DNA from 2 places in the Rhizobium sullae genome. Region 2 is predicted to be linked to the other one. Evidence: predicted binding sites of a transcription regulator. Region 2 holds the regulator's gene; the other holds the start of a gene.
What was found. Region 2 encodes PhoB, which activates phosphate uptake and scavenging genes when phosphate is short. Its sites were predicted from a motif close to TGTCATNNANCTGTCAT; they were not measured.
Positions count from the first base shown of each region.

Region 1 (4,171 bases), 900 kb from region 2:
ATCCAGTCGGTCGTGCCGACCCCGCGTCCGGCAACTCCGGCATCGCCATCGACACAGCTTGCCTTCGCAGCGACGACCCCGCAAAGCGGCGCCCTGGCCGCTATCGCTTCCGTCGGTGCCACGCAGCGTTCGATGTCGGATTTCACCTTCGACGAATCCGGACCGATGGACCCGCCGGCTGCACCGCCAATGTTCAGCGATAGCGACGTCGACACCGCTCCGACCGCGGAAAAGAGCTTCATCAGCAAGCTAATCAGCAAATATTCGAAACTCTACGAAGTTCCCGAAACGCTGATCCACCGCGTCGTGCGCAGAGAAAGCCGTTACAATTCGAAGGCTTACAACAAGCGCGGCTATTTCGGACTGATGCAGATCAAGTACAACACGGCCAAATCAATGGGCTATGACGGCGCGCCCGCCGGCCTTCTCGACGCCGAGACCAACATCAAATATGCCGCGAAATATCTGCGCGGCGCCTGGCTTGTTTCCGACAACAAGGAAGAAGATGCCGTGAAGCTCTATGCGCGCGGCTATTACTACGACGCCAAGCGCAAGGGCATGGCCGATATCGCCCACGGCAATTACTGAGTCTCAATTGGCGGACAGCGCGGCCAGCAGCTCCTTCAGCACCACTTGCGGCTTGTAGCCGAGGCGGCCGGGCGTCAAGCCCATGCGGACGAAGACCAGATCGGCGGACGGCACGATCGCCATGCTTTGCCCGTCGTGCCCTTCCAGCCAGAACGTATCTTCCGGCAGCCCCGATTCGGCGCTCGTATCTCCGCCGGGCGCTGCGAGCCATGCCTGGCCTTGCGTATATTTGCCGCCCGACGATTGCGTTGGCGTGCGCATCGCCCTGACAAATCCGTCCGGCAACAGCCGCTCGCCGTTCCAGACCCCATCCTGGAGCAGGAGCTGTCCAAAACGCGCCCAGTCGCGTGCCGTCGCGTAGAGGTAGGAACTCCCCACAAAGGTTCCACGGGCATCGGCCTCCAGCACGGCGCTCGACATGCCGAGCGGCCTGAAAAGCGCGTCCCCCGGATAGGCGAAGGCCTTTTTTTGGTCGCCCACCCGGTCCATCCAGATTCGCGATAATAGGACCGCCGTGCCGCTCGAATAACGGAAACGTTCGCCGGGATTCGCCTCGAACGGCGCGTTGGCGGGCAGCGCAACCATATCGGGATCGAGATAGAGCATGCGCGTCACATCCGCGACATCGCCGTAATTCTCGTTGAAAGCGAGGCCGCTTTCCATGCCCAGTAGATCGCGGAGTTTGATCCGAGACCGCTCGTCATCCTTCCACTGCGGCAAGAGGCTGGCCGTGTCGAAATCGACCTTCCCGTCGAGCACGGCACGCCCGACAAGCGCAGCATTGACCGTCTTGGTCATCGACCAGCCGAGCAGCGGCGTCTTGGCATCGAACCCTTCCCCGTAGCGCTCCGCGACGATCCGGCCGTCGTGGACGACGACCATCGCCCGCATTTGCGGACCGGCCAGCACATCATCTGCCAGCAGCGATGCAAGCTCTCCATCGTTGGCGGCGGTGACACTTTCGCCGTCCGGCCATAGTTCCGCTTTTTCCTGAACAGACGGCAGCGGATCGGAAGGTGCGGCATTGGCGGCTGCCTCGAAATCGCCATCCGGCACGCTCGTGCACCCAAATGCCCCGCGATAGAGCGCATATCCTGGTGCGAAGAGCCCCAGGATGCGTGCCGTCACATGCCCTCGTTCCCGGTCAACCGAAACGCGCACCAACCGCAACAGCGGATTTCCCGGCGCCTGCACATCGTTATGGAGCACCGCCTGCGGATCGCGCCCTGCCAGAAAGACGTTCGAGCAGACCATCTTCGCCGCATATCCGTCGCCCACGCGCAACAGTTGCGGCGGACTGACGGAAAGCCAGGCCCCGCCTCCGATGACGATGACGGCGGAAGCCGCGGCAAGTGCCTTCAGGATACGCAGAACAGATCGCATGTCATTCCCTCCACGAACGGAGAGAAGCAGGAAATCTCTTCACAAAAAAGAGCACAATGACGCGAGTGCCGTTTCGTCTCGGGCAATTCCTGTGGACAGCGATACCCACAGTCTGCGTCATCAAACTGTAGCAGGGACGCGCTACACGCCCTGAACGCTAAAAGGGTGACAGACTCATATGACGGAATTTGCACCGGATACCGGCTTCCGCAAGAACCGGAAACTCAAGGACGCTCTTCTCCGCCACAAGGCATTTTCCAAGGACGGGTTTTCGGAACGGCTTTTCGGCCTGCTCTTTTCCGGCCTTGTCTATCCGCAGATTTGGGAAGACCCGGATCTCGACATGCAGGCGATGGAACTGCAGCCGCATCACCGCATCGTCACGATCGGATCTGGTGGCTGCAACATGCTCGCCTACCTCTCCAAGGCGCCAGCCTCCATCGACGTGGTCGATCTCAACCCCCATCATATCGCGCTGAACCGCCTGAAGCTTGCCGCCTTCAAGCATCTTCCCCGCCACACCGACCTCGTTCGCTTCCTCGCCATGCCCAACGAGCGCTCGAACAGCCAGGCCTTCGACCACTTCCTGTCGCCCAAGCTCGATGAAGCATCCCGCACCTATTGGAACGGCCGCAAGTTCGGCCGCCGCCGCGTCACCGTCTTCGACCGCAATATCTATGAGACCGGCCTGCTTGGCCGCTTTATCGGCGCGGCCCATCTGCTCGCTCGCCTGCACGGCGTCGATCTCAAGCAGATGACGAAGACCCGCTCGATCCGCGAGCAGCGCCAGTTCTTCGAGGAGCAGGTTGCGCCACTCTTCGAAAAGCCGGTGGTGCGCTGGATTACCGGGCGCAAGAGCTCGCTCTTCGGTCTCGGCATTCCGCCGCAGCAATATGACGAGCTTGCCAGCCTGGCCGCCGATCAGTCGATCGCACCGGTGCTGAAACATCGCCTCGAAAAGCTCGCCTGCCATTTTCCGATGCGCGAAAACTATTTCGCCTGGCAAGCCTTCGCCCGCCGCTACGCCTCGGATGACGAAGGCCCGCTGCCGACCTATCTGAAGCCGGAGCACTACGAGGTGATCCGCGCCAATGTCGATCGTGTCAACGTCCATCACGCAAGCTTCACCGAGCTTCTCGCCAAGGAACCGGCCGCCTCCCGCGACCGCTATATTCTGCTCGACGCGCAGGACTGGATGACCGATCAACAGCTGAGCGATCTCTGGGCGGAAATTACCCGCACCGCCCGCCCCGGCGCCCGCGTCATCTTCCGCACGGCGGCCGAAAAGAGCGTCATCGAGGGCCGTCTTTCACCTGCGGTCCGCAATCAGTGGGAATACTCCGAAGACAAGTCCCGTGATATGACTGCGCTCGACCGTTCGGCCATCTATGGCGGCTTCCACATCTACGGGAAGAAGGCGTGACCGAAATCCGCACCGTCGTGGACGAGAAAGCCGAAAAGCATGCCGATCTCATGGACGGCATGTACCGCTACCAGCGACACATCTACGATCTGACGCGCAAGTACTACCTGCTCGGCCGCGACCGCACGATCCGCAATCTGGACGTACCGCAAGGCGGCACGCTGCTCGAAGTCGGCTGCGGGACGGGCCGAAATCTGGCGCTCGCGCATCGGCTGTTTCCCGGCGCCAAACTCTATGGCCTCGACATTTCGCAGGAAATGCTGATTTCGGCGCGCAAGACATTCGCGACAAAGGCCGCTGTTGCCGATTTTCGCGTTGCCGACGCGACCGCCTTCACGCCACGGGAGTTCGGCGTCGGCGGCTTCGACCGCATCCTCATCTCCTATGCGCTCTCGATGATTCCCGATTGGGAACGCGCCGTCGATGCGGCGATCGCCGCATTGAACCCCGGTGGGCAGCTGCACATTGTCGATTTCGGCCAGCAGGAGGGGTTGCCGGCCTGGTTCAGGGCGATGCTGAAGTCATGGCTTGCAAAATTTCACGTCACTCCGCGCGCCGATCTGCGCGATGTTCTGGAAGCGCAAGTCCATGAAAACAACGCAAGATTGTCGTTCGAGACGATCGGCGGCGGCTATGCCTGGCGGGCGGCAATCATCGCGCGGCCTTCATAATTTACTTGAAACTAACCGATTTTTTACGTTGATATGTTGAAAGAGGGGGATTCCTCTACTGAAACTCGTCTTTCGAAGGTCAAGCTGTGGGGCAAGTCGATCATTC
Region 1 is NZ_CP104143.1:1,051,565-1,055,735, reverse strand. Features, by position in the region: gene N2599_RS05245 (lytic transglycosylase domain-containing protein) at 1-588, shown strand, start outside; gene N2599_RS05240 (serine hydrolase domain-containing protein) at 592-1,971, opposite strand; gene N2599_RS05235 (BtaA family protein) at 2,150-3,394, shown strand; gene N2599_RS05230 (class I SAM-dependent methyltransferase) at 3,445-4,065, shown strand.
Region 1: N2599_RS05235 (BtaA family protein) is a predicted target of PhoB. The motif match lies at 2,087-2,103, and genes of this name have one in related genera.

Region 2 (4,171 bases):
ATCTACGATCCGGATATCGACGTCGTGGAGCTCCGCGCCCGCGTCGGCATGGTCTTCCAGAAACCGAACCCGTTCCCGAAGACGATCTACGAGAACGTCAGCTACGGGCCACGTATCCATGGCCTGGCAAAGTCGAAGGCGGACTTGGACCAGATCGTCGAGCAGTCGCTGCAGCGCGCCGGCCTTTGGAACGAAGTCAAGGATCGCCTGCATGAATCCGGCACCGGCCTGTCCGGCGGCCAGCAGCAGCGTCTGTGCATCGCGCGTGCCGTTGCCGTGAGCCCGGAAGTCATCCTGATGGACGAACCGTGCTCGGCGCTCGATCCGATTGCGACTGCCAAGGTCGAAGAGCTGATCCATGAGCTGCGCGAGAACTTCACCATCGTCATCGTGACGCACTCGATGCAGCAGGCGGCCCGCGTTTCGCAGCGGACCGCTATGTTCCACCTCGGCAATCTCGTCGAGGAGAACGACACCGACAAGATGTTCACCAACCCGGACGACCCCCGCACCCAGGATTACATCATGGGCCGCTTCGGCTGAGTTGCGGCGTTCAGGCTATTCAAGGACAATTCCCATGGCATCGACCCATATCTTTTCTGCCTATGACGACGATTTGAAGTTCCTGACCCGCCGCATCTCGGAAATGGGTGGGCTTGCCGAGCAGATGGTGTCCGACGCTGTCCGCGCGCTGGTCAACGGCGATACGGCTCTGGCCCAGAAGGTCATCTCCGACGACGTGATCCTCGATCATGCCGAACGCGAGATCGGCGACAAGGCGGTCGTCACCATTGCCCGCCGCCAGCCGATGGCCTCCGATCTTCGCGAGATCATGGGCTCGATCCGTATCGCAGCCGACCTTGAGCGCGTCGGCGATCTCGGCAAGAACACGGCCAAGCGCGTCATCGCGGTACAAAGCACCGGCGTTCCGCGTAAGCTCGCCCGCGGCCTCGAGCATCTTTCCGAGCTCGCCCTCGTCCAGCTCAAGGAAGTGCTCGACGTCTATACGACCCGTGCCGCCGACAGGGCGAAGTCGATCCGCGAGCGCGACGAGGAAATCGACGCGATGTACACTTCGCTGTTTCGCGAGCTTCTGACCTACATGATGGAAGATCCGCGCAACATCACCAGCTGCACGCATCTTCTCTTCTGCGCCAAGAACATCGAGCGCATCGGCGACCATGCCACCAACATTGCCGAAACGATCTATTACATGGCGACCGGCGCCCAGCCGGAAGGCGAACGTCCGAAGGACGATACTGCCAACACCGTCGGCGCGGTGACGGAATGACAATTCTGAACCCGCCCTCAGGAGACAGAAGCGAATGATCCCGAGAGTTGCAGTCGTTGAAGACGAAGAGGCACTGAGTGTGCTTCTTCGCTATAACCTTGAGGCCGAAGGTTTCGAGGTCGATACCATCCTGCGTGGCGACGAGGCCGAAATCCGGCTTCAGGAGCGCACGCCGGACCTTTTGATCCTCGATTGGATGCTGCCGGGCGTATCGGGCATAGAGCTTTGCCGCCGCCTGCGCATGCGTCCGGAGACCGAGCGCCTGCCGATCATCATGCTGACGGCGCGCGGCGAGGAAAGCGAGCGTGTGCGCGGCCTTTCGACCGGCGCCGACGACTATGTCGTCAAGCCGTTTTCGACGCCGGAGCTCGTTGCCCGCGTCAGGGCGATGCTGCGCCGCGCCAAGCCTGAGGTGCTCTCGACGGTGCTGAAATGCGGCGACATCGAACTCGACCGCGAAACGCATCGTGTTCACCGCAAAAGCCGCGAAGTTCGCCTCGGCCCCACCGAATTCCGCCTCCTGGAATTCCTGATGTCGTCGCCCGGCCGCGTTTTCTCGCGTTCGCAGCTTCTGGACGGTGTCTGGGGCCACGACATTTATGTCGACGAGCGCACCGTCGACGTCCATGTCGGCCGGCTGCGCAAGGCGCTGAACTTCTCCAACATGCAGGATGTCATCCGCACCGTCCGCGGTGCCGGATATTCCATGGAATCCTGATTGCCGCTTCCATTGCCGGGCATAAAAAAACGGGCCTGCGAGGCCCGTTTCCGTTTGTCATTTATCCGGCTCAGTTTGCGCGGGCTGCTGTCCTGCGGCGCTCGTTGACCGGCTGATAGGCAAGGCGCGCATGATAGCTGCAGTAGGGTGAAGAGTCCGGGCTGTCGCAACCGCAGAAGTGGAAATCATCCTTCAGCGGATCGCCGACCGGCCACTTGCAGGTGCGTTCCGTAAGTTCCGTCAGTCCGAGGCGGCGGGAGATCGGCACAACCACGTTTGCGGCCGGACGATAGCTTACCTCCTCCATGAGATCGATTTCGATCTCTTCCTTGAGCATCGTTGCGCCCTGCTGGCGCGTGACGGTGCGGGTCGCGATCCGCGATGCATAGTTCGGTGCGCGCGGAGCCGAGGTATTGCGCTTCGGCGCTCGTGCGGCCGCCGCGGTGCCACCGGCCTTGGCGCGGCCCGGAAGGCTAAGCCTGTGGACCTTGCCGATCACCGCGTTCCTGCTCACTCCGCCGAGCTGCGCAGCGATCTGGCTCGCGCTCAGTCCTTCGGACCAAAGCTTCTTGAGTTTTTCGACTCGCTCGTCTGTCCAGTTCATGCCCTGTCTCCGCCGTTTAGCGTTGTGAAGGCAGAATCCCCCACCCTTGCTCCGGATACATCCGAAGCAGGAAACGCCTGACCAATTGTGGTGACTAGTTCCGCCGCATGCAGTCTAGTAATTGAGTTTTAACCTAGTGTGAGGCTGACTCCGTGACAAGAGTCGCGGGAATCCGGATGAATCGAATTTCAAGTTTTCCCCAACTTGCTTCCCGAGCGAGTCATTTCTGCAACATTAGCTGTTGATAAATGACCTCGTTCGGGGAGGTGGTCCCATGGCGCACGAAGCCCGCAGTTTTGTTGACATCGCGGTGCGAAACGTCAATAGTGGCACTCGCCGCCGAAAGGCGGCATTTTTAATTTTTCGGACCCGGTTTTTAGCCGGAGTCTGGTTGCCCTAACGATGACAGGAGATCGCGCCATGGCTCAAGCCGCGCCGCTATATGACACCTATTCTCGCGCCCCTTTGCGGTTCGAGCGAGGTGAGGGCGTTTGGCTGATCACTGAAGGCGGCGAACGATATCTGGATTTTGGCGCAGGCGTTGCAGTGACTTCCGTCGGCCACGGCAATCCGCATGTCGTCGAAGCCCTGAAGGCGCAGGCCGACAAGGTTTGGCACCTGTCGAATATCTATGAAATTCCCGGCCAGGAAGCGCTTGCCAAGCGGCTGACCGACGTCACCTTCGCCGACAAGGTGTTCTTCACCAATTCCGGCGCCGAGGCGCTGGAATGCGCGATCAAGACCGCGCGCCGCTATCAGTATTCCAACGGTCATCCCGAGCGCTTCCACATCATCACCTTCGAAGGCGCCTTTCATGGCCGCACGCTGGCGACAATCGCCGCCGGCGGCCAGGAGAAGTATCTCGAGGGCTTCGGCCCGAAGGCGCCGGGCTTCGATCAGGTTCCCTTCGGCGATATCGAGGCGGTCCGCGCAGCGATCACCGATGCGACCGCCGGCATCCTCGTAGAGCCGGTGCAGGGCGAGGGCGGGGTCCGTCCGGCGACGAATGAGTTCATGAAGGCGCTCCGCCAGATCTGCGATGAGAAGGGTCTGCTGCTGATCCTCGATGAGGTCCAGACTGGCGTTGGCCGTACCGGCAAACTCTTTGCTCACGAATGGTCGGGTGTCACGCCGGATATCATGGCGGTAGCGAAGGGTATCGGCGGCGGCTTCCCGCTCGGCGCCTGCCTGGCGACCGCGGATGCCGCCTCCGGCATGAAGGCCGGCACGCATGGCTCCACCTATGGCGGCAATCCGCTTGCCATGGCGGTCGGCAGCGCGGTGCTCGACGTCATCCTCGCCGACGGCTTTCTGCAGCATGTCCGCGATGTGGCACTCGTCTTCCGCCAGGGCCTTGCCTCGCTGAAGGATCGCTATCCGGATATCATCGAAGATGTGCGCGGCGAAGGCCTGATGCTCGGCATCAAGGCTGCCGTCCCGTCTTCCGAACTGTTGCAGGCCATTCGTGCTGCTCATCTTCTAGGCATTCCGGCGGGCGATAATGTCATCCGTCTCCTTCCGCCTCTAGTCGTCACGGCGGAGGAAGCCCGCGAGGGCC
Region 2 is NZ_CP104143.1:147,317-151,487, forward strand. Features, by position in the region: gene pstB (phosphate ABC transporter ATP-binding protein PstB) at 1-543, shown strand, start outside; gene phoU (phosphate signaling complex protein PhoU) at 578-1,291, shown strand; gene phoB (phosphate regulon transcriptional regulator PhoB) at 1,326-2,009, shown strand; gene N2599_RS00735 (GcrA family cell cycle regulator) at 2,080-2,613, opposite strand; gene N2599_RS00740 (aspartate aminotransferase family protein) at 3,034-4,171, shown strand, end outside.